3 regions of the Cupriavidus sp. FW305-46 genome follow, and region 1 is predicted to be linked to each of the others. Evidence: predicted binding sites of a transcription regulator. Region 1 holds the regulator's gene; each other region holds the start of a gene.
What was found. Region 1 encodes sigma-54, which starts transcription at its own class of promoters, with help from an activator protein. Its sites were predicted from a motif close to TGGCANGNAANCTGCTTT; they were not measured.
Positions count from the first base shown of each region.

Region 2: the regulator sigma-54 is predicted to act here: its motif matches at 2,582-2,599, upstream of AC3WON_RS02245 (GTP cyclohydrolase II).
Region 3: the regulator sigma-54 is predicted to act here: its motif matches at 2,328-2,345, upstream of urtA (urea ABC transporter substrate-binding protein).

Region 1 is NZ_JBYSZI010000040.1:4,426-11,316, forward strand. Features, by position in the region: gene hprK (HPr(Ser) kinase/phosphatase) at 1-47, opposite strand, end outside; gene ptsN (PTS IIA-like nitrogen regulatory protein PtsN) at 129-584, opposite strand; gene hpf (ribosome hibernation-promoting factor, HPF/YfiA family) at 1,041-1,391, opposite strand; gene AC3WON_RS19550 (RNA polymerase factor sigma-54) at 1,440-2,921, opposite strand; gene lptB (LPS export ABC transporter ATP-binding protein) at 3,056-3,856, opposite strand; gene lptA (lipopolysaccharide transport periplasmic protein LptA) at 3,925-4,575, opposite strand; gene lptC (LPS export ABC transporter periplasmic protein LptC) at 4,643-5,272, opposite strand; gene AC3WON_RS19570 (KpsF/GutQ family sugar-phosphate isomerase) at 5,315-6,298, opposite strand; gene AC3WON_RS19575 (monovalent cation:proton antiporter family protein) at 6,440-6,891, shown strand, end outside.
Region 2 is NZ_JBYSZI010000003.1:57,088-63,978, forward strand. Features, by position in the region: gene AC3WON_RS02235 (substrate-binding domain-containing protein) at 1-629, opposite strand, end outside; gene AC3WON_RS02240 (acyltransferase family protein) at 1,280-2,380, shown strand; gene AC3WON_RS02245 (GTP cyclohydrolase II) at 2,657-3,895, shown strand; gene AC3WON_RS02250 (URC4/urg3 family protein) at 3,892-5,214, shown strand; gene upp (uracil phosphoribosyltransferase) at 5,287-5,973, shown strand; gene AC3WON_RS02260 (TetR/AcrR family transcriptional regulator) at 5,973-6,665, shown strand; gene AC3WON_RS02265 (amidohydrolase family protein) at 6,728-6,891, shown strand, end outside.
Region 3 is NZ_JBYSZI010000024.1:40,737-47,627, forward strand. Features, by position in the region: gene cyoB (cytochrome o ubiquinol oxidase subunit I) at 1-1,025, shown strand, start outside; gene cyoC (cytochrome o ubiquinol oxidase subunit III) at 1,031-1,675, shown strand; gene cyoD (cytochrome o ubiquinol oxidase subunit IV) at 1,675-2,043, shown strand; gene urtA (urea ABC transporter substrate-binding protein) at 2,399-3,655, shown strand; gene urtB (urea ABC transporter permease subunit UrtB) at 3,811-5,454, shown strand; gene urtC (urea ABC transporter permease subunit UrtC) at 5,454-6,659, shown strand; gene urtD (urea ABC transporter ATP-binding protein UrtD) at 6,656-6,891, shown strand, end outside.

The sequences.
Region 1 (6,891 bases):
GCGTTGTCGTCGAAGATGGACTGGGAGGTGACGCCGGTGAGTTCCATGCGGTATGACTGGTGGGGCGGTTTGCGAAGCGCCTCGGCGCCTGCCCGGTCTGGTGCCGGCCCGCTTGAGGGGTCAGGGGATCAGGGATGCCATGCGATCAGCAACTGATGGACGGCATCGGGCGTGGGCAGCGTGGCCAGCCCTTCACGCATGTCGCGGTCGGAAAGCAGTTGCGCGATTTCGGACAGGATTTCCAGGTGCTGCTGCGTAGCCTGTTCGGGCACCAGCAGGAAGATCAGCAGCGATACCGGCTTGCCATCGGGAGATTCGAACGGAATTGGTTCGGCCAGGCGCATGAACGCGGCCAGCGGCTGCTTCAGGCCCTTGATGCGGCCGTGCGGGATTGCCACGCCGGCGCCCAGGCCGGTGGATCCAAGCGACTCGCGCGCGAACAGGTTGTCCGTCACGATGGCGCGCGCCACACCATGGTTGTTCTCGAAGAGGAGCCCGGCCTGCTCGAACACACGCTTCTTGCTGGTGACGCTGACGTCGAGGGTGATGTTGCCGGGTGGCAGCAATTTGGCCAAACGATTCATGGGCGATGCGCAGGATTTCAGTTAGCGGGCGGACCGCCCCGCCGGGCAGTGGGCTGGCTCCGGCCTGCCGTTGGCCTGGCCGGAGGCGTCCGGCCCATTATAGAGCAGCGACTACTCCCGCATTGTGCAGCGCAACGGGGCAAGCCGGTGCAGAACGATACATGGTGATGCAATCGTGCCTCCGCGGCGGGGAGCCGGTGCACCGGTGCGGGGCACGGCCAGGATTCCCTCTCTTTGTATGGCGCAGCATACACCTTGGCGCAGCGCTTGCGAACACCCTTGCTCATTCGGGTGAAAAGCATTGGCTCCGGCGCCACAGCCGGGCCGCGCCGCCAGTGCGGGCGCGGCATGCCGGCGGCAACCGGGAACGCGAGGGCGCAAAAAAGCCGCGCTTCATGGCGCGGCTTGCCTGTTCAATCCTGATTCAGCAGCCCGCTGCGGGGCTGCCGGGCACGGTCATTGCTGCATTTGCGCTGCGGCCATCTGGTACTTGACCGCTTCGCGGTCGTGGCCTTGCACGCGATCCTTGTAGCGGATCACCTGACGGTCCAGCTTGTCGACGAGTGCGTCGATCGCTGCATACAGGTCTTCGTGATGCGCTTCGACAAAGATGTCCTTGCCCTTGAGATGTAGATTGATTTCCGCGTACTGACGCCGGTCCTTTTCCTTATGGTTGTCGACAGAGAGCAGCACACTAACGCCAATGACTTGATCGAAATGCCTGACGATTCGCTCCAGCTTCGTTTCCACGTACTCACGCAGAGGGGGCGTGATGTCCAGGTGGTGTCCACTGATCTTGAAGTTCATAGCGCTTCTCCTTCTGAAAGAGCCTCACCAGGCAGGCGGTGGGCTCGGCTACAAAGACTTGCGGAGATTGACTGCGGGGATCTTCAGGGCTTCGCGATACTTGGCAACGGTGCGGCGTGCGACAACGAAGCCTTGTTCGCCCAGCAGTTCGGCAATGCGACTGTCGGAAAGGGGATTCCTCGGGTCTTCGGCTCCTATCAGTTGCTTGATCAAGGCGCGGATGGCCGTTGATGAAGCCGCGCCACCGGTTTCGGTGGACACGTGGCTGCCGAAGAAGTACTTCAGTTCGAAAGTACCCATCGGCGTTGCCATATATTTATTGGTCGTCACCCGGGAGATGGTTGACTCGTGTAAACCCAGTGTATCGGCAATCTCCCGCAAAACCAAGGGGCGCATGGCGATTTCGCCGTGGCTGAAAAAGTTCTTTTGACGCTCGACAATGGCCTGCGAGACACGCAGGATTGTGTCGAACCTCTGCTGGATGTTCTTGATCAGCCAGCGCGCCTCCTGCAGCTTCTGCTGCAGCCCGGCGGTGCCGGACTCACCCTTCGCGCCACGCAGGATTTGTGCATACATGTCATTGATGCGCAGCCTCGGCATCACATCCGGATTGAGCTGCGCGATCCAGCCGCCGCCACCCTTGCGCACGAACACGTCCGGCACCACGAAGTCCGCCTCCGGGCGGCTGTATGCATGGCCGGGGTAGGGCGCCAGCGAGCGGATCAGTTCGTGTGCGGACTTCAGCGCCGCTTCATCGACCTGCAGCGCCTTCTTCAGCCGCGTGTAGTCGCGTACTGCGAGCAACTCCAGGTGGTTGGTCACGATGTTCAGGGCCAGTTCGCGCTGCGGGTGCGTCAGGCGCCGCAACTGCAGGGCCAGGCACTCGGCGGCGTTGCGCGCGCCCACGCCGGGCGGGTCGAAGCTCTGCAGCAGCGTGAGGATGGCGTGGACTTCCTCGATCTCGAACTCGAGTTCTTCCGGCAACTCCGTGCAGATCTCCTCAAGCGATGCGCTCAGGTAGCCATCATCGTCGAGTGATTCGATCAGGAAGATGGCCAGGCCCTTGTCGCGCGCGGAGATCTTCAGCGGCGTGAGCTGTTCCATCAGGTACTCGCGCAGCGTGGGCTCGGCTTCACGCAGCTGCATCGGCGTTTTTTCATCCTCGTCGCCCTGGGGGCGGCGGGCAAAGTCGTCCAGGCTCCAGTCGCCGCTGCCATAGTCGTCGCCGTTGCCGCTGTCGCCATAGCTGTCGTCGTCAGCCGCGCCATCGGCGCGGGCCTCGCCATTGCCCTGCGGCTCTGCCGGCGCGGGCGCCGGTGCGCTCTGCAGGTTGACCGAGCCGTCGGCCGCAACGCGCAGCGGGCTTTCGATCCAGTCGTTCTCACGTTCGAGCAGAGGGTTTTCCGTCAGCGCCTGTTCGACCTCTTGCTGCAGTTCCAGCGTGGAAAGCTGCAGCAGCCGGATCGACTGCTGCAGTTGCGGGGTCAGGGCCAGATGCTGGGAAAGGCGGAGCTGTAGCGACGGTTTCATGCGACCTATTCTATGCGCATCTTTCCGTTGTTGGAACGGAAATTGCTATCGCTTATGCGGTCTGATCGCTGCTGGCTGTGGCAGGCCCACGTGCGCCCGCGAATAGGCCTGCCGCTCCATGGCAGGCCGCTGCATCACATGCGGAAGTTCTCGCCCAGGTAGACGCGCCGCACTGCGTCATTGGCGATGATTTCCTCGGGCTGGCCCGCGGCCAGCACCGTGCCTTCGCTGATGATGTAGGCGTGGTCGCAGATGCCGAGCGTCTCGCGCACGTTGTGGTCGGTGATCAGCACGCCGATATTGCGCGCCTTGAGGAAGCTGACGATGCGCTGGATCTCGCCCACGGCGATCGGGTCCACGCCGGCGAAGGGTTCGTCCAGCAGGATGAAGCGCGGCGACGACGCCAGCGCGCGCGCGATTTCCACGCGGCGGCGCTCGCCGCCCGACAGCGACAGCGCCGGGTTGTTGCGCAGGTGCGCGATCTGCAGGTCGTCGAGCAGCGAATCGAGGCGGCGCTCGATCTCGGCCTTGGCCAGCGGCTTGCCCTTGTCCAGCTGCAGCTCCAGCACCGCGCGGATGTTCTCTTCGACGTTGAGCTTGCGGAATACCGAGGCTTCCTGCGGCAGGTACGACAGCCCCATGCGCGCGCGCTCGTGGATCGGCAGGCCGCTGATGTGGTCGCCGTCGAGCACGATATCGCCTTCGTCCAGCGCCACCAGGCCCACGATCATGTAGAACGACGTGGTCTTGCCCGCGCCGTTGGGCCCGAGCAGGCCGACCACCTCGCCGCTCTTCACGTCGAGCGAGACGTCCTTGACCACCGTGCGCGAGCCATAGCGCTTCTTCAGGTGGCGCACGACCAGGGTGCTGCCGCCGGCAAGGACGGTGGAGGCTTCGACGGAAGGCTTGTCGGCGATGGTTGCGGTATCGGTCATTGGCACAGTCTGGCGTTCAGGCGTTTCCGGCGCCGGCCGCATGCGATGCACGCAGCCGGCGCCAGGCGTCAGGGTTTGTTGGCAGGCGCGGGCGCTGGCTTCAGGTCCAGCGGCGAGCCGCTGCTGCCCGTGGCGCCGGCCTTCTGGTCCTGGCGCGGCGACAGCACCGCGCGTACGCGGCCGGACGGATTGGCGGCCGCGGCGTCGCCGCTGCCGCCGCCGGCAGCCGTGTAGAACTCCTTGCGGCTGTCGTAGGTCAGCACCGCGCCGCGGATCTCGTCGACCTGCTTGGCGCCCTGCAGGCGCGCCATGCGGGCATTGCCGATCAGCTTGGAGTACTCCTGCTTGCCGTCGTACTCGATGCGGTCGCCCCAGCCGTCGATGTATTCGTCGACGCCTTCGCGCTTCTGCCGGATGTAGGCCTGCTTGCCCGGCTTGGCGGTGGCCACCGCGAACTGGTAGCCCTCGGGATCGGTGCGCAGTTCGGCGGCGTCGGACTTCAGGATCATGGTGCCCTTGGTCAGCACCACGTTGCCGGTCAGCGTATAGATCTGCTTGACGTCGTCGTAGCTGGCGTTGTCCGCCTCCAGCACCATCGGCTTGTCGCGGTCCGCGCGCTCGGCCAGGGCGGGCTGGGCCAGCAGGCCGAAGGCCATGGCCAGGGCGAGCAGGGCCGGGGCGGTGCGTCGACGGGACGATGTCGTCAGGGAAGCAGTCATGTTGGCAGGGTTGCTTGAGGGCGTCTGGGTACGTTGGTGCGGGTTGGTGCGGCCCCCGGGCCGGGGCTCAGGACCCCGGCGCGCGGCCCGGGGTCGGCCCGGTGATGATGGTGCCGCGTACATTGCCGAGCAATTGTACTTCGCGCGTGACGTTGTTGAAGATCAGGCCGTTGGCGGTCATCACCGACGGCCCGCGCGTCAGCTTGACCGGCTTGTCGGTCTTGACGATGTCGTCATTGACCAGCAGCTGGAAATAACTGGATGCGGCGGTCAGCTGCGGGTCCTTGGACACGTCCACGCCCTGCTGGCGCATGACGAAGCCGTTGCCGTACAGGTCGATCACCGAGCCCTCGGCGTTCATGCGGCCCATATCGGCGCGGGCGGTGACCGGCGGGCGGTCCGGCTCGTACGCGCGCATGGCGGGCCGGGTCACCTCGTAGGTCTGGTCATCTTCGAAATGGATCATGCGCTCGCCGGTGAAGCGGATCTTGGTGCTGCCGTCCGGTGCCAACTCGGTGGCCGAGAAGCGGTCCATGAAGTAATCGGGCTCATGCTTCTTGGCGCTTTGCGCGGCCGGGTCTTCCTTGGGGGAGTTGATCTGGACCAGCCAGAACGTGCTGCCCGCCACGAAGGCCATCAGCAGCAGCGGCAGCAGCCGCATGACGATGCCGCTGAGGGAGGCGAGGAGTGCCTGCATGGTGTCCTTGGCGTTGTGCCGGTTGTGCCGGGCCGCGCCCGCTCAGATAACCTTGGCGCGGGTCAGGTCGTGGATATGCAGCGCGCCGGTCAGGCGGCCGTCGTCATCCACCACCAGCAGCTGGTTGATGCGGTTGGCCTCCATCACCTGCACCGCTTCGACGGCGAGCTGGTTCTCGTTGACCACGTGCGGGTTGCGGTGCATGACGTCGCCGATGGGAACGGTCTTCCAGTCGCGCGGGGTTTCCAGCAGGCGGCGCAGGTCGCCGTCGGTGAAGACGCCGATGGCGTGTCCGTCCGGGTCCACCACGGCGGTCATGGCCATGCCCTTGCGGGTGATTTCCATCAGCGCCTGGGCCAGCGGGGTGTTTTCACGCACCTCGGGCACGGCGTTGCCGGTGCGCATCACGTCGCGCACATGGGTCAGCAGCTTGCGCCCGAGCGCGCCGCCGGGGTGCGAGCGGGCGAAGTCTTCCTCGCCAAAGCCGCGCGCATCGAGAACCGCCACCGCCAGCGCATCGCCCAGCGCCAGCGCCGCGGTGGTGCTGGCCGTCGGCGCCAGGTTCAGCGGGCAGGCTTCTTTCTCGACCGCCGCGTCCAGGTGGACGTCGGCCAGCTTGGCCAGGTTGGAGTCGGGGTTGCCGGTGACCGAGATCAGCCGCGCGCCGATGCGCTTGACGATCGGGATGATCGACAGCAGCTCGCCGGTCTCGCCAGAATTGGAGAAGGCGATCAGCACGTCGTCGCGCGTGACCATGCCCAGGTCGCCGTGGCTGGCTTCGGCCGGGTGCACGAAGAACGCCGGCGTGCCGGTAGAGGCCAGCGTGGCCGCGACCTTGCGCCCGATATGGCCGGACTTGCCGATGCCCGAGACGACCACGCGCCCGGTGCATTGCAGGATCAGCAGCACGGCACGGGCAAAGTCGCCGTTCAGGCGTCCGGAAAGTGCGGAAACCGCATCGGCTTCGGTCTGGAGAGTGTCGCGGGCGAGCCTGAGTGCTCGATCCGCATCGAAATTGGCTATCATGGCGACGAAGTATACCAACGAATGCGATGGCGCCTGGCCCGACCCATGGCGCACGTCGTGCTTGCCGTGCTCGCCGTATTTTGCCGGCAGGGTGCCCGTGCCGGGTCGGCCGCGCGCCTGGCCGGTCACCCAGACCGCCTGATGCATTCTCCGCTGGAACTGACCCTGGTGCTGCTGGCCGCCGCCGTCTTCGGCGTGGTCGCATTCCGCATGCTGCAGCTGCCGCCGATGCTCGGCTACCTGGCAGTCGGCATCCTGATCGGCCCCCATGCGCTGGGGCTGGCCAGCGACACCGCGCAGACCAAGTACCTGGCCGAATTCGGCGTGGTCTTCCTGATGTTCTCGATCGGGCTGGAGTTCAACCTGACCAAGCTGCGCTCGATGAAGCGGCTGGTGTTCGGCCTGGGCGGCTCGCAGGTGGTGCTGTCGATGCTGGCGGTGGTGCCGGCCAGCTGGGCTTTCAACTGGCTGTTCCCGCTGTCCTGGCAGGCGTCGGTGGCGCTGGGCGGGGCGCTGGCGATGTCTTCCACCGCGATCGTCTCCAAGATGCTGTCCGAGCGCATGGAGCTTGAGAGCGAGCAGGGCCGCAATAT
Region 2 (6,891 bases), on a different contig from region 1:
GATACCACGGCGATGCGGCGGTGCCCGGCGGCGATCAGGGCCTCCACGCCGGCGCAGGCGCTGCGCCGGTTGTCCACCGATACCGAATGACGCCGGCTGCGCGGTCCGGCCTGGTTGTACGCCAGCACGTAGGGCACGCCCTCGCCGTCGAGTTGATCCAGCACCGTGCTGTGCGCCGCGTCGGCCACGGTCAGCACCATGCCGTCCACGCGATGGCGCAGCAGGTACTCCACACGCTCGCATTCGCGCGCCGGATCGTAGCCGCTGGTGACCAGCATCGGCGAATAGCCGCCCGCCAGCGCCGCTTCCTCGATGCCGTGCCAGCATTCGGCGAACACCGCGTTTTCCAGCGTTGGCAGCATCACGCCGATCATGCGGGTCTGCTGGGCGCGCAGCTTGCTGCCCAGCAGGTTGGGGCGAAAGCTGAGCCGGCGCGCCGCCTCGCGCACGCGCTGCGCCGTGCTGTCGCGGACCAGGTGCGGGCTGCTGAACACGCGCGATGCGGTGGCGAGCGACACCCGCGCGGCTTGCGCCACGTCGATCAGGGTGGCGCCACCTGTCGTGTCGGGCCTGCCCCCCGCTGGATCTTTGCGATTCACGCTTGCAGCTCCGGATGAAAACGTTTTCATTGAAGGTGGAAAAAACGGGGCGTCAAGACATTCCGTCGCTGCACTGCCGCAGAAGGCGGCTGGCGGACGGGTGTCTGCACCCTGTCTGGATGGCATTTTGTTTGGGGTGGATGACAGGGGGATGACATCCGGGTGCAAGGGCCGGATGCCGGCCGCGTAGGAAAACGCCGCCTACGGAGTGCGCACCGTAGGTCGCGTGTCGCGTACCGTGGTCGGGGCGGGGTACACGTCGTCGCTGGGCGCAATCGGCTGACGCGGCGGTGGCGGTGTCGCCGCGGTATCCCGGGGGACTCCCTCGCATCCCGCCAGGGCCGCGGCCAGAAGGGCGATGAGGGAGCACTCAGCCAAGCCGCAACGGAAGGCGTGACCGGTGCGGGGGAAGAGCGTGCGGTGCTGCATAAGCGGCCCCAAAGTGGCAATCCTGGATCTAGCTTAGCCTACTGGCGCACAACGAAACGCCCCTTCAATGAGTGGTTCAAGCCTGACGTCCCCCGTATCTATCCTGCAGGTGTATTGGGCCGCGACGGCAAACTCGCAACATGCCGGGGCAGTGTGTAACGAATCTCCATGTAGTGGCGTACGCGCCATATTGAAGTCGGTGCAAGCAGGTAGAATTGCCCCCTCCGTGCAATCGCAACATTCCTATAACAATGAGCCCCCGTCCGTCGCGCCTGCCGTGCATTGACGCCCTGAAAGCAATCAGCTCCCAGTTGATCGTGCTCCATCACCTGGCCTTCTATGGCCCGATGTCCGATACCGCGTATCGGCTGGCCCCGGGGCTGGTGGACTGGCTGTACGACTACGCCCGCATCGCCGTGCAGGTCTTCCTGGTGGTCAGCGGTTTCCTCGCCGCGCGCAGCCTGGCGCCGCATGGCCGGCTGGAGATCAGCCAGCATCCGCTGCTGGTGCTGTGGCGGCGCTACCAGAAGCTGGTGGTGCCCTTTGCCGCGGCGCTGCTGCTCAGCATCGCCGGTGCCGCCCTGGCGCGCCAATGGATGGTGCATGATTCGATCCCCGCGCCGCCCGGCCTGCTGCAGTTCCTGGCGCACGTGACGTTGCTGCATAACGTGCTCGATGTCGACGCGCTCTCGGCCGGGGTCTGGTACGTGGCCATCGACCTGCAGCTGTTTGCGCTGCTGCTGGGCGCGCTGTGGGCCGCGCGCGCCGCGGCGTGCGGGAAAGCGCCGGCGGGTGCCGGGGTCAGCATTGGCATCGTGGCGCTGGTGGCAGTGGCGTCGCTGTTCTGGTTCAACCGCGATGCCGCGTGGGATATCTGGGCGCTGTACTTCTTCGGCGCCTATGGCATGGGGGCGCTGGCCTACTGGGCGTCCAACCCCGGTCGCCCGGTGTTGCCGCTGCTGGTCCTCGGCGCGGTGGCGTTGGCGGCGCTGGCCTTCGATTTCCGGCTGCGCATCGCGGTGGCGCTGGCCACTGCGCTGCTGCTGGCGGTGGCGCGCCGCGGCGGCTGGCTGGAGCGCTGGCCGCGGGCGCGCGTGGTCGGCTTCTTCGGGCGCATTTCCTATTCGGTGTTCCTGGTTCACTTTCCGGTCTGCCTGCTGGTCAACGCGCTGGTGTCGAACCTGGCGCCAGGCCGGCCGGTGCTGAACGCGCTCGGCATGGTTGCAGCATGGGCGCTCAGCAATGTGGCCGGCGCGTTGTTCTATCGCTACATCGAAAGCGCCCGGCCGTTGGCGGCGCTGCGTGCGCTGCTGGGCAACGGCCGCGACCGCGCCAGCCGGCAACGCGTGTAACGTTTGCAGGCACGGTCGTGCAGCGGTGGTACGGCTTCTCCCGGACGGCGCCGTGCCAGCATGGCCGTGCGCGCTTCTTGTTGGTGCTTGTGCACCCGTTATGCCACGCCGCCTGCACGCCATGCGTGCATGCCGCCCGCCCGAACTTGCGTTCGGCGCCACACACATCGGAGCAACACTCGCGTAAACGGCATTGGGCGATGGCACAAAGGTTGCCTAGTATGGAATCGTAAACCTGACCATTTGGTCAGGATTCCATCGGGAACCGAGGGTGCCATGTCCGACCATATCGTCCTGACCTCGCACGCACGCCGCGACAAGCCGGCCGAGCCTATCCACTGGGGCGCCCCCACGGCGGCCGAGCGCGGGCCGGTCATTGCCAGCCTGGCGAATCCGGCGCAGCGCAATGTGATCGGTACTCACGCAGGTGCCTACGCGATCTACCGGGCCCTGGCGGTTGCTGCGGGCGCATTGCAGCGCGACCATCGCACCGACCTGACCGATACCGCGCCGGCGGAGGCCATCGGCCCGCATCCGCAGTGGGGCGACCCGGAGAAAATTGTCTCGCTGGATCCCTGGGGCCACCTGGTTTCCACTGTGTTTGCCGACCGCATCGCGGCCGGCGTGGATATCCGCCCGACCATCGCCGTCACCCGCGCGCATATCAACATGCCGGAGCTGATGTCGGCCATCGCGGCCGGCCGGCTCAAGCCCGACGGCGACATCCTCCATGCCAACGGCGATGTGCGCGTGACCAAGGCTGCGGTCGATCCGGTCTGGTACCTGCCCGGGCTGGCGGCCCGTTTCGGCATCAAGGAAAGCGTGCTGCGCCGCAGCCTGTTCGAGCAGACCGGCGGCATGTTCCCGGAACTGGTGACGCGGCCGGACCTGAAGGTGTTCCTGCCGCCCATCGGCGGCATGACGCTGTATTTCTTCGGCGACGTGAGCCAGCTGGGCAAGCCCGAAACCCGCGTGGCCTGCCGCGTGCACGATGAATGCAACGGATCGGATGTGTTCGGGTCAGACATCTGTACCTGCCGGCCGTATCTGGCACATGGCATCGAGGTGTGCATCGAGATGGCGCAGCAGGGCGGTGTCGGGCTGGTGGTCTACAACCGCAAGGAGGGCCGCGCGCTGGGCGAGGTGACCAAGTTCCTGGTCTACAACGCACGCAAGCGGCAGGTGGGCGGCGACCGTGCCGAGACTTACTTTGCCCGCACCGAATGCGTGGCAGGCGTGCAGGACATGCGTTTCCAGGAGCTGATGCCGGATGTGTTCCACTGGTTGGGCATCCGCCGCATCGACCGCTGGGCGTCGATGAGCAACATGAAGCATGGCGCGCTGGTGGCGCAGGGCATCGAGGTGGTCGAGCAGGTGGCCATCCCCGAGACCCTGATTCCCGCCGACGCCCGTGTCGAGATCGATGCCAAGGTGGCCGCGGGCTACTTTACGCACTACACGCCGCCGGATGCGAACGAACTGGCCCTGGCAAAGGGCAGGGGGTTGAACGAATGACGATGTTTCCCGAGGATGGCAAGCCCGGCATGGACCGCCAGGGCACAGGTAACGAGATGCGGCCGGGTGCCGGCTGGCTGAGCCCGGTGCCGGAAGGGCATCCCGCTTCGGCGCTGCTGTGTGCCGAGGCGGTGCGCACGCATTGCGCGGCGGTCACCGAGCACGTGGCCAGCGGCGCGTCCGAACTTTTCACCTGGCATCCGGACCGCGTGCATGCCATTGCCGACTATGTCGCCAGCACCATCCGCCAGCGCTATCCGGACCTGCAGGTGCCGTACCACAGCCGCTGGCGCCATTTTGAAAGCGCCGGCGTCGACCAGCGCGCGGACCGCTGGCAGGTGCTGTGCGAGCGTGCCGCGCTGAGCGGGCCCGAGCACCGCGAGGAGCGCGCCCGCATCGGCATCGACCTGGTGATTCCAAGCGTGTTGCTCGATGCCGGTGCCGGCCCTGACTGGCGTTACCGCGATCCGGCCAGCGACCTGGTGCTGACGCGCTCGGAAGGGCTGGGCGTGGCCAGTTTCGACCTGTTCGCGCGCGGCGGCTTCTCGGCCGCGCCGGGCGATCCGCTGCGCGCGGACGCCGAGCGGCTGCAGCGCATCGATGCCGACAGCATCGCCCACGCCTTCCAGGTCGCGCAGCACAACCCGCTGGTGGGGCTGGAAGGCCGCGCCGGCCTGCTGCGCCGCCTGGGCGAGGTGATGGAGGCGACCCCGGCGCTGTTCGGCCGGCCGGCGCGGCTGGGCAACCTGTACGACTACCTGAAGGCGCATGCGGTCAACGGGCAGCTCGACGCCAGCTTCCTGCTGCGCACGCTGCTGGTCGGCCTGGGGCCGGTATGGCCGGGGCGGATCATTGTCGAAGGCGTGTCGCTGGGCGACTGCTGGCGGCATCCGGCCGCGCCGGGCGGGCTGGTGCCGTTCCACAAGCTCACGCAATGGCTGACCTATTCGCTGCTGGAGCCGCTGGAGGACGCCGGCCTGACCGTGACCGGGCTGGACGCGCTGACGGGCCTGCCCGAATATCGCAACGGCGGCCTGCTCTACGACTTCGAGCTGATGGTGCCGCGCGACCCCGGCTTTGCCGCCGTGCCGCATGCGGTGGATGAGCCCGTGATCGTCGAATGGCGCGCGCTGACCGTGACCGGCCTGGACCTGGTGGCCGACGGCGTGCGCCAGGCGCTTGGCTTGCAGGAAGAAAATTTCCCGCTGGCGCGCGTGCTCGAAGGCGGCACCTGGGCGGCGGGGCGCCGCATTGCCGCCAAGCGGCGCCCGGGTGGCGCGCCGCCGTTCGCCATCATCAGCGACGGCACCGTGTTCTGAGCACGTCGGCCGCCAGGCGGCCGACGTTGCCGGCAGGCATTGCATGTGAAACCTGGCATCAGGAGCGTCACCATGAACGACATGTCCGCTGTTCCCGCTGTTGACCCACTCGATGCCGATGCTGCCGGCCTGGCCGGCGTGCTGGTCGTCGACCACCCGCTGGTGCAGCACAAGGTCACCCTGGTGCGCAGCGAGGACACCACCACCGACAACTTCCGCCGGCTGGTGCGTGAAATCAGCCAGTTGCTGACCTACGAAGCCACGCGCGACCTGGCCATGGAGACGGTCGCCATCCGCACGCCGATCGCGCCGATGCAGTCGCGGGTGCTGTCGGGCAAGAAGCTGTGCCTGGTGTCGATCCTGCGCGCGGGCAACGGCTTTATCGACGGCATGCTGGAGCTGCTGCCGGCGGCGCGCGTCGGGCATATCGGCCTGTACCGCGACCCCGAGACGCTGGAGCCGATCGAGTACTACTTCAAGATGCCGGAAGACATCCAGGAGCGCATGGTGATCGTGGTGGACCCGATGCTGGCCACCGGCAACTCGGCCATCGCCGCGCTGAACCGCCTGAAAGAGGCCGGCGTCACCACCATGAAGTACGTGTGCCTGATCGCCTCGCGCCCGGGGCTGCGCGCGCTGCGCGCGGCGCACCCTGAGGTCGGCATCGTCACCGCGGCCATCGACGACACGCTCAACGAGCACGGCTATATCGTGCCCGGGCTGGGCGACGCCGGCGACCGCCTCTACGGCACGCGCTGATGGACACGCAGGCCAGCGCCGCGGCGCGGCGCCCGCTGCCCGCGTGCGATGCCCCGGGCGGGCGCATCCGGCAGGAGAACCAGGCCATGATCCTGCACGCGGCCGAGCATGTCTTTGCGCGCGCGGGCTTTGCCGGCGCCACCATGGCCGAGATCGCGGTGCGTGCCGGGGTGCCCAAGTCCAACCTGCATTACTACTTCCGCACCAAGCAGGCGTTGTACCGTGCCGTGCTGGCGCATACGCTGCAGCTGTGGCTGTCGGAGACCGACATCATCCGCGCCGAGCTGCCACCGCAGGTGGCGCTGGAACAATACATCCGCGCCAAGATGCGGCTGTCGGCCAGTCATCCGGATGCGTCGCGCGTATTTGCCAATGAACTGCTGCACGGCGCGCATGAGATCGGCGAGGTCCTGCGGCAGGTGCTGCGCGAACTGGTGTCGCGCAAGGCCGCGGTGGTGCAGCAGTGGATCGACCGCGGCCAGATGGCGCCGGTCGACCCCCAGCACCTGTTCTTCACGATCTGGGCGGCCACGCAGACCTATGCGGATTTCGAGTCGCAGGTATGCGCGGTGCTCGGCGTCAGCCAGCTGGAGCAGCAGGACTATGCGCAGGCCACCGAGCACCTGGTGGCGCTGCTGCTGCGCGGCTGCGGACTCGACCCCGAGCCCGCAGCACGCGACCGGCGCGCATGACGCCGTGGCGCCGGAGCCGGCGCCGTGAGAACATCGCCGTGCCTCCTGCCTGAGAGACCTCCATGCTCGACCTGATCCTGCGGCACTGCAACCTGCCCGACGGGCGCACCGACATCGATATCGGCATTGCCGCGGGCCGCATCGCCGCGGTTGAGCCGGCACTGGCCGCGCGCGCCGCCGACGAGATCGATGCGGCCGGCCTTCTGGTGACGCCGCCGTTCGTCGA
Region 3 (6,891 bases), on a different contig from region 1:
TGTACGCGACCGCCGCGATCATGGTGCTGTCGTTCATCGTGTGGCTGCACCACTTCTTCACGATGGGCTCGGGCGCCAACGTCAACGCGTTCTTCGGCATCACCACCATGATCATCTCCATCCCGACCGGGGTGAAGATCTTCAACTGGCTGTTCACCATGTACCGCGGCCGGGTCCAGATGACCTCGCCGGTGCTGTGGACGCTGGGCTTCATGATCACCTTCGTGATCGGCGGCATGACCGGCGTGCTGATGGCCGTGCCGGCCGCTGACTTCGTGCTGCACAACAGCCTGTTCCTGATCGCCCACTTCCACAACGTGATCATCGGCGGCGTGCTGTTCGGCTACCTGGCCGGCATCACCTACTGGTGGCCGAAGGCGTTCGGCTTCACGCTGAACGAGCGGCTGGGCAAGTGCGCCTTCTGGTGCTGGCTGGTCGGCTTCTACTTCGCCTTCATGCCGCTGTACGTGCTGGGCCTGATGGGCATGACCCGCCGCCTGAACCACACCGACAACCCGGCCTGGACGCCGTGGCTGTACCTGGCCGTGGTCGGCGTGGTGTTCGTGGCGCTGGGCATCTTCTTCCAGGTGCTGCAGATCGTGGTGTCGATCCGCGACCGCAAGAAGCTGGCCGACGTGACCGGCGACCCGTGGGGCGGCCGCACCCTGGAGTGGGCCACCTCGTCGCCGCCGCCGTTCTACAACTTCGCGCACACCCCGGTGGTGCGTGACCTGGACGCGTTCTCCGACATGAAGGCCCGTGGCGAGACGCTGCCGACCGAAGGCTACGAGAAGATCCACATGCCCAAGAACACGGGCGCGGGCTTCATCATCGGCGCCTTCAGCCTGGTGTTCGGCTTTGCCCTGACCTGGCATATCTGGTGGATGGCCATCGTTGGCCTGGTGGGCATGGTGTGGGCGTTCATCCACCGCAGCAACGACGACCATATCGACTACTACGTGCCGGCCACCGAGGTCGAGCAGATCGAAACGCGCCATCTGCAGCGCATTGCTTCGCAAGCCTGAGAACCATGTCGACTCAAGTCCTAGACCGCATCCCCGCGCAGGCCGGCGCACCGGCCAAAGCCGACGCGCATGGCCATGACCATGCGCACCACGATACCAGTGCCAATACGGTGTATGGCTTCTGGATCTACCTGATGAGCGACTGCATCATCTTCGCCGGACTGTTCGCGGCCTTCGCCGTGCTGCGCGGCGAACTGGCAGGCGGCCCGTCGGCGAAGGAGCTGTTCGAGCTCAACTACGTGCTGGTGGAGACCTTCATCCTGCTGTTCTCCTCGATCACGTACGGCATGGCGATGATCTCGCTGCAGAACCGCAGCCTGAGCCGCGTGCAGGTGTGGCTCGGCATCACGTTCCTGCTGGGCGCGGCATTCATGGCGATGGAAATCAACGAATTCCATCACCTGATCGCCGAAGGCGCCGGCCCGGGCCGCAGCGCGTTCCTGTCGTCGTTCTTCACGCTGGTCGGCACCCACGGCCTGCACGTCGCCAGCGGCATGCTGTGGATGATCGTGCTGATGTGGCAACTGTCGAAGAAGGGCATCACCCCGACCCTGAGCAAGCGCCTGATGTGCCTGTCGCTGTTCTGGCACTTCCTGGACGTGGTCTGGATCGGCGTGTTTACCGTGGTCTACCTGATGGGACATCTGTGATGGCACAACACAACGCACCGGCGGCGCACGGCGCCCACGATTCGCACGACTCGCACGCGGGTCATGACACCCACGCCAGCTTCAAGTCGTACGCAATCGGCTTCATCCTGGCCGTGATCCTGACCGTGGTCCCGTTCAAGCTCGTGATGGACGGCAGCATGGACAAGGGCACCATCCTCTGGATCATCCTCGGCATGGCCGCGGTCCAGATCCTGGTCCACCTGAAGTACTTCCTGCACCTGGACACGTCGTCCGAGCAGCGCAGCAACGTGATCGCGCTGCTGTTCACGGCGCTGATCCTGGTGATCGTGGTGGCGGGTTCGCTGTGGATCATGCACAACCTGAATGCCAACATGATGGTGATGTAAGGACCAACGTCCTGGCATCGAGAGCGGGGCCCTGCAAGGGGCCCCGTTTTTTTTGCCCGTCGCCTGCCTTGGGGCATGACGCCCGGCCTTGGTGCGGGGACGCGCAGCGCCTGGTGCCTTGCGCATGCCGCCCGCACGGAATTGCGCAGATGCACGGGAGTGGTGCGTGCGCCGCCCGCACTGTTCTGGTGCGGATGCGCGATCGTGGGCGGCGGCAGCGCCTGCGCGCCGCGCCAGCACGCCATCTGCCGGGGGTGCGGTGGGTATCAGGCGGCCTGCCTCCATGGCACGCTAGTTGCAGAAGCATCACCCGGGGAGCGTAGTCCCTGACTAACACCATAAACGGGAGCTGCAAATGCAACGACGTGACATGCTGAAGCTGTCGGCGATAGCCGCCGCGGCAATGATCGGTACCAGCCCGCTGGCCATGGCGCAGTCCAAGGAACCGATCAAGGTCGGTATCCTGCACTCGCTGTCCGGCACCATGGCCATTTCGGAGACGTCGCTGAAGGACGTGGCCCTGATGACCATCGACGAGATCAACAAGAGCGGCGGCGTGCTGGGGCGCAAGCTGGAGCCGGTGGTGGTGGATCCCGCCTCGAACTGGCCGCTGTTCGCGGAAAAGGCGCGCCAGCTGATCACCAAGGACAAGGTCGCGGTGACCTTCGGCTGCTGGACCTCGGTGTCGCGCAAATCCGTGCTGCCGGTCTACGAAGAGCTGAACTCGCTGCTGTTCTACCCGGTGCAGTATGAAGGCGAAGAGATGTCGAAGAACGTCTTCTACACCGGTGCAGCGCCCAACCAGCAGGCCATTCCGGCGGTGGAATACCTGATGAGCAAGGAAGGCGGCGGCGCCAAGCGCTTCTTCCTGCTGGGCACGGACTACGTCTACCCGCGCACCACCAACAAGATCCTGCGCGCCTTCCTGAAGAGCAAGGGCGTGGCCGACAAGGACATCGAAGAGGTCTACACCCCATTTGGCCACAGCGACTACCAGACCATCGTCGCCAATATCAAGAAGTTCTCGCAGGGCGGCAAGACCGCGGTGATCTCCACCATCAACGGCGACTCCAACGTGCCGTTCTACAAGGAGCTTGGCAACGCCGGGCTGAAGGCCAAGGACGTGCCGGTGGTGGCGTTCTCGGTGGGTGAGGAGGAACTGCGCGGCATCGATACCAAGCCGCTGGTGGGCCACCTGGCCGCATGGAATTACTTCATGTCGGTCAAGAACCCCGAGAACGACGCCTTTCGCAAGCAGTGGGCGGCATGGGTCAAGGCCAACAACCTGCCCGGCGGCGACAAGCGTGTGACCAACGACCCGATGGAAGCCACCTACGTGGGCATCCATATGTGGGCGCAGGCCGTGAAGAAGGCCGGCACCACCGACACCAACAAGGTGCGCGCCGCCATGTACGGCCAGACCTTCAAGGCACCGGACGGCTTCACGCTGACCATGGGCGAGAACCACCACCTGTACAAGCCGGTGATGATCGGCGAAGTGAAGGGCGACGGCCAGTTCTCGGTGGTGTGGAAGACGCCGAAGGCGGTGCGCGCGCAGCCGTGGAGCCCGTTCATCGCGGGTAACGAAGGCAAGCCGGACAAGGTGATGTAAGCAAGCCGGGCCACCCGCTGCCGGTTGGCTCCCCTCTCCCGCTTGCGGGAGAGGGGCTGGGGGAGAGGGCAGGCGCTTGCCAGCCAGATGGCACTCGCTTCGTCATGGACACCTGCCTTCTCCCCAAACACTCATTCCGCAACTCGCCAGCACCTATGCGCAATCCCTTATCCGTTTCCATCCTGCCATGGCTGCACGCCCTGCTGGCGGCGCTGCTGCTGGCGGCTGCGCCGTGGGCCGCGGCGCTGACGCAGGCCGAGCTGAAGCCGCTGGCCGAAGACGACTTCGATGCCAAGACCGCGGCGCTGACCGCGCTGGCCAAGGCCTCGCCGGAACAGGCCGGTCCGATCCTGAAGGCCTTGCAGGACGACGCGCTGCAATATGCGCCGTCGGTCGGCATGGTGCGCCAGGATGGCGGCAAGACCGTCGATGCCATTACCGGCAAGCCGGTCGCGGTGAAAGCCGACGAGCTCGAATCCCTGACCCTGAACAACAGCCTGCGCGCGCTGGTCGACAGCGCCGCCAGCAGCCTGCTGCTGCAGTCGCCCGATATCGCGGTGCGCGCGCAGGCCATCGCCACGCTGCGCGACCAGCCCGAGAGCGCCTCGCGCGCCGCGGTCGAAGCCGCGCGCAAGAACGAGGCCGATGCCGGCCTGCGCACCAGCCTGGACGTGATCTGGGCCAACCTGGTGCTGGCCGAGCCGGCCGACCCCGCAGCGCATGACGCGCGGCTTGAAGCCATCCGCATCCTCGGCAGCGACAGCAACCCGCAGAGCCGCCAGAAGCTGGCGCCGCTGGTGGAGCGCGACAGCGCCGGCAACTACCGCGAGCCCGATGCCGACGTGCGCCTGGCCGCGCAGCAGGCGCTGGACACGCTGCGCAGCGACCAGCGCCGCGCCGAGCTGATCGGCAACCTGTTCGCCGGCCTGAGCCTGGGCAGCGTGCTGCTGCTGGCCGCGCTCGGGCTGGCCATCACCTATGGCCTGATCGGCGTCATCAACATGGCGCACGGTGAATTCCTGATGATCGGCGCCTATGCCACCTACGTGGTGCAGTCGCTGTTCCGCGCCTACGCGCCGGGTGCGTTCGACTGGTACCTGCCGGCGGCGCTGCCGGCCTCGTTCCTGGCCGCCGCGCTGGTGGGCTTCGTGCTGGAGCGGCTGGTGCTGCGCCACCTGTACGGCCGCCCGCTGGAAACGCTGCTGGCCACCTTCGGCGTGAGCCTGCTGCTGATGCAGGCGGTGCGCACGCTGTTCGGCGCGCAGAACGTGGAAGTGGCCAACCCGGCGTGGATGAGCGGCGGCATCGAATGGATGCCGGGCCTGGTGATCCCGTACAACCGCATTGTCATCATCCTGTTCGCGCTGGCGGTGGTGGCGGTGGCGTGGGCGGTGCTGAACCGCACGCGGCTGGGGCTGTTCGTGCGCGCCACCACGCAGAACCGCACCATGGCGGCCTGCGTCGGCGTGCGCACCTGGAAGGTCGACAGCTACGCCTTTGCCTTCGGCGCCGGCATTGCCGGGCTGGGCGGCTGCGCGCTGTCGCAGATCGGCAATGTCGGCCCCGACCTGGGCCAGGCCTACATCATCGATTCGTTCATGGTGGTGGTGCTGGGCGGCGTCGGGCAGCTGGCCGGCACCATCGTCGGCGCCTTCGGGCTGGGCATCATCAACAAGTTCATCGAGCCCTTCTACGGCGCGGTGCTGGCCAAGATCTTTGTCCTGGTGCTGATCGTGCTGTTCATCCAGAAGCGGCCGCAGGGACTTTTCGCGCTCAAGGGGCGCAGCGCGGAGGCATGATGCAGCGAGTCCAATCGAATTCTTCCGCCACCGCGTTCCGGCTAGCGGTGCCGGAGCGGCAGGCGCTGTTCTCGCCGCGCGGCTGGCTGGTGCTTGCGGCGCTGGTGGTGATCGTCGGCATCGGCGTGCCGGTGTGTGCGCTGGTGTTGCCGGAGGGGCATCCGCTGCACCTGTCGGCTTATGCGCTGACGCTGGTCGGCAAGATCATGTGCTTTGCGCTGGCGGCGATCGCGCTGGACCTGGTGTGGGGCTACTGCGGCATCCTGAGCCTGGGCCACGGGCTGTTCTTCGCGCTGGGCGGCTACGCCATGGGCATGTACCTGATGCGATCGATCGGGCGCGAGGGCGTGTACAAGAGCGAACTGCCGGACTTCATGGTGTTCCTCGACTGGAAGGAGCTGCCGTGGTTCTGGCACGGCACCGAGCACCTCGGCTATGCGCTGCTGCTGGTGGTGCTGGTGCCGGGCGTGCTGGCCTGGCTGTTCGGCTTCTTCGCGTTCCGCTCGCGCATCAAGGGCGTGTACCTGTCGATCATCACGCAGGCGATGACGTATGCGGCGATGCTGCTGTTCTTCCGCAACGAGACCGGCTTCGGCGGCAACAACGGCTTCACGGACTTCAAGCGCATTGCCGGCTTTGCGATTGCGGCGCCGCAGACGCGCACGGCGCTGTTCGTGCTGACCTTCCTGGCGCTGCTGGCGGGCTTCATCGCCTGCCGCTACATCGTCACGTCCAAGCTCGGGCGCGTGGTCACCGCGGTGCGCGATGCCGAGATGCGGGTGATGTTCTCCGGCTACAACCCGCTGGGCTACAAGCTCTTCGTGTGGACCTTCTCGGCGGTGCTGTGCGGCATCGCGGGGGCGCTGTACGTGCCGCAGGTGGGCATCATCAACCCCGGCGAGATGTCGCCCGGCAATTCGATCGAGATGGCGGTGTGGGTCGCCGTGGGCGGGCGCGGCACGCTGATCGGGCCGGTGATCGGCGCGTTCCTGGTCAATGGTGCCAAGACCCTGTTCACCGCCCACTTTGCCGAATACTGGCTGTTCCTGCTGGGCGCGATGTTCGTGCTGGTGACCTTGTACCTGCCCGATGGCGTGACCGGGCTGTGGAACCGGCTGCGCGAGCGGCGCGCGGCCATACCACCAGCCGCTGCAGACCCTGTTTCCGCGCCCGCCGTGGCAGGACGCACCGGAGGTGAAGCATGAATGCCGCACTCCAGCACGGCCAGGCCGAAAGCGGCGACGCCACCGGCCTGGGCCGCATCGTCGAACCCGGCACCATCGACGTCTCGCACGGGCCGATCCTGTACCTGGAAGACCTGACGGTGCAGTTCGACGGCTTCCGCGCGCTGAACAAGCTGACCTTGTCGATCGACCATGGCGAGCTGCGCTGCGTGATCGGCCCCAACGGGGCCGGCAAGACCACGATGATGGATGT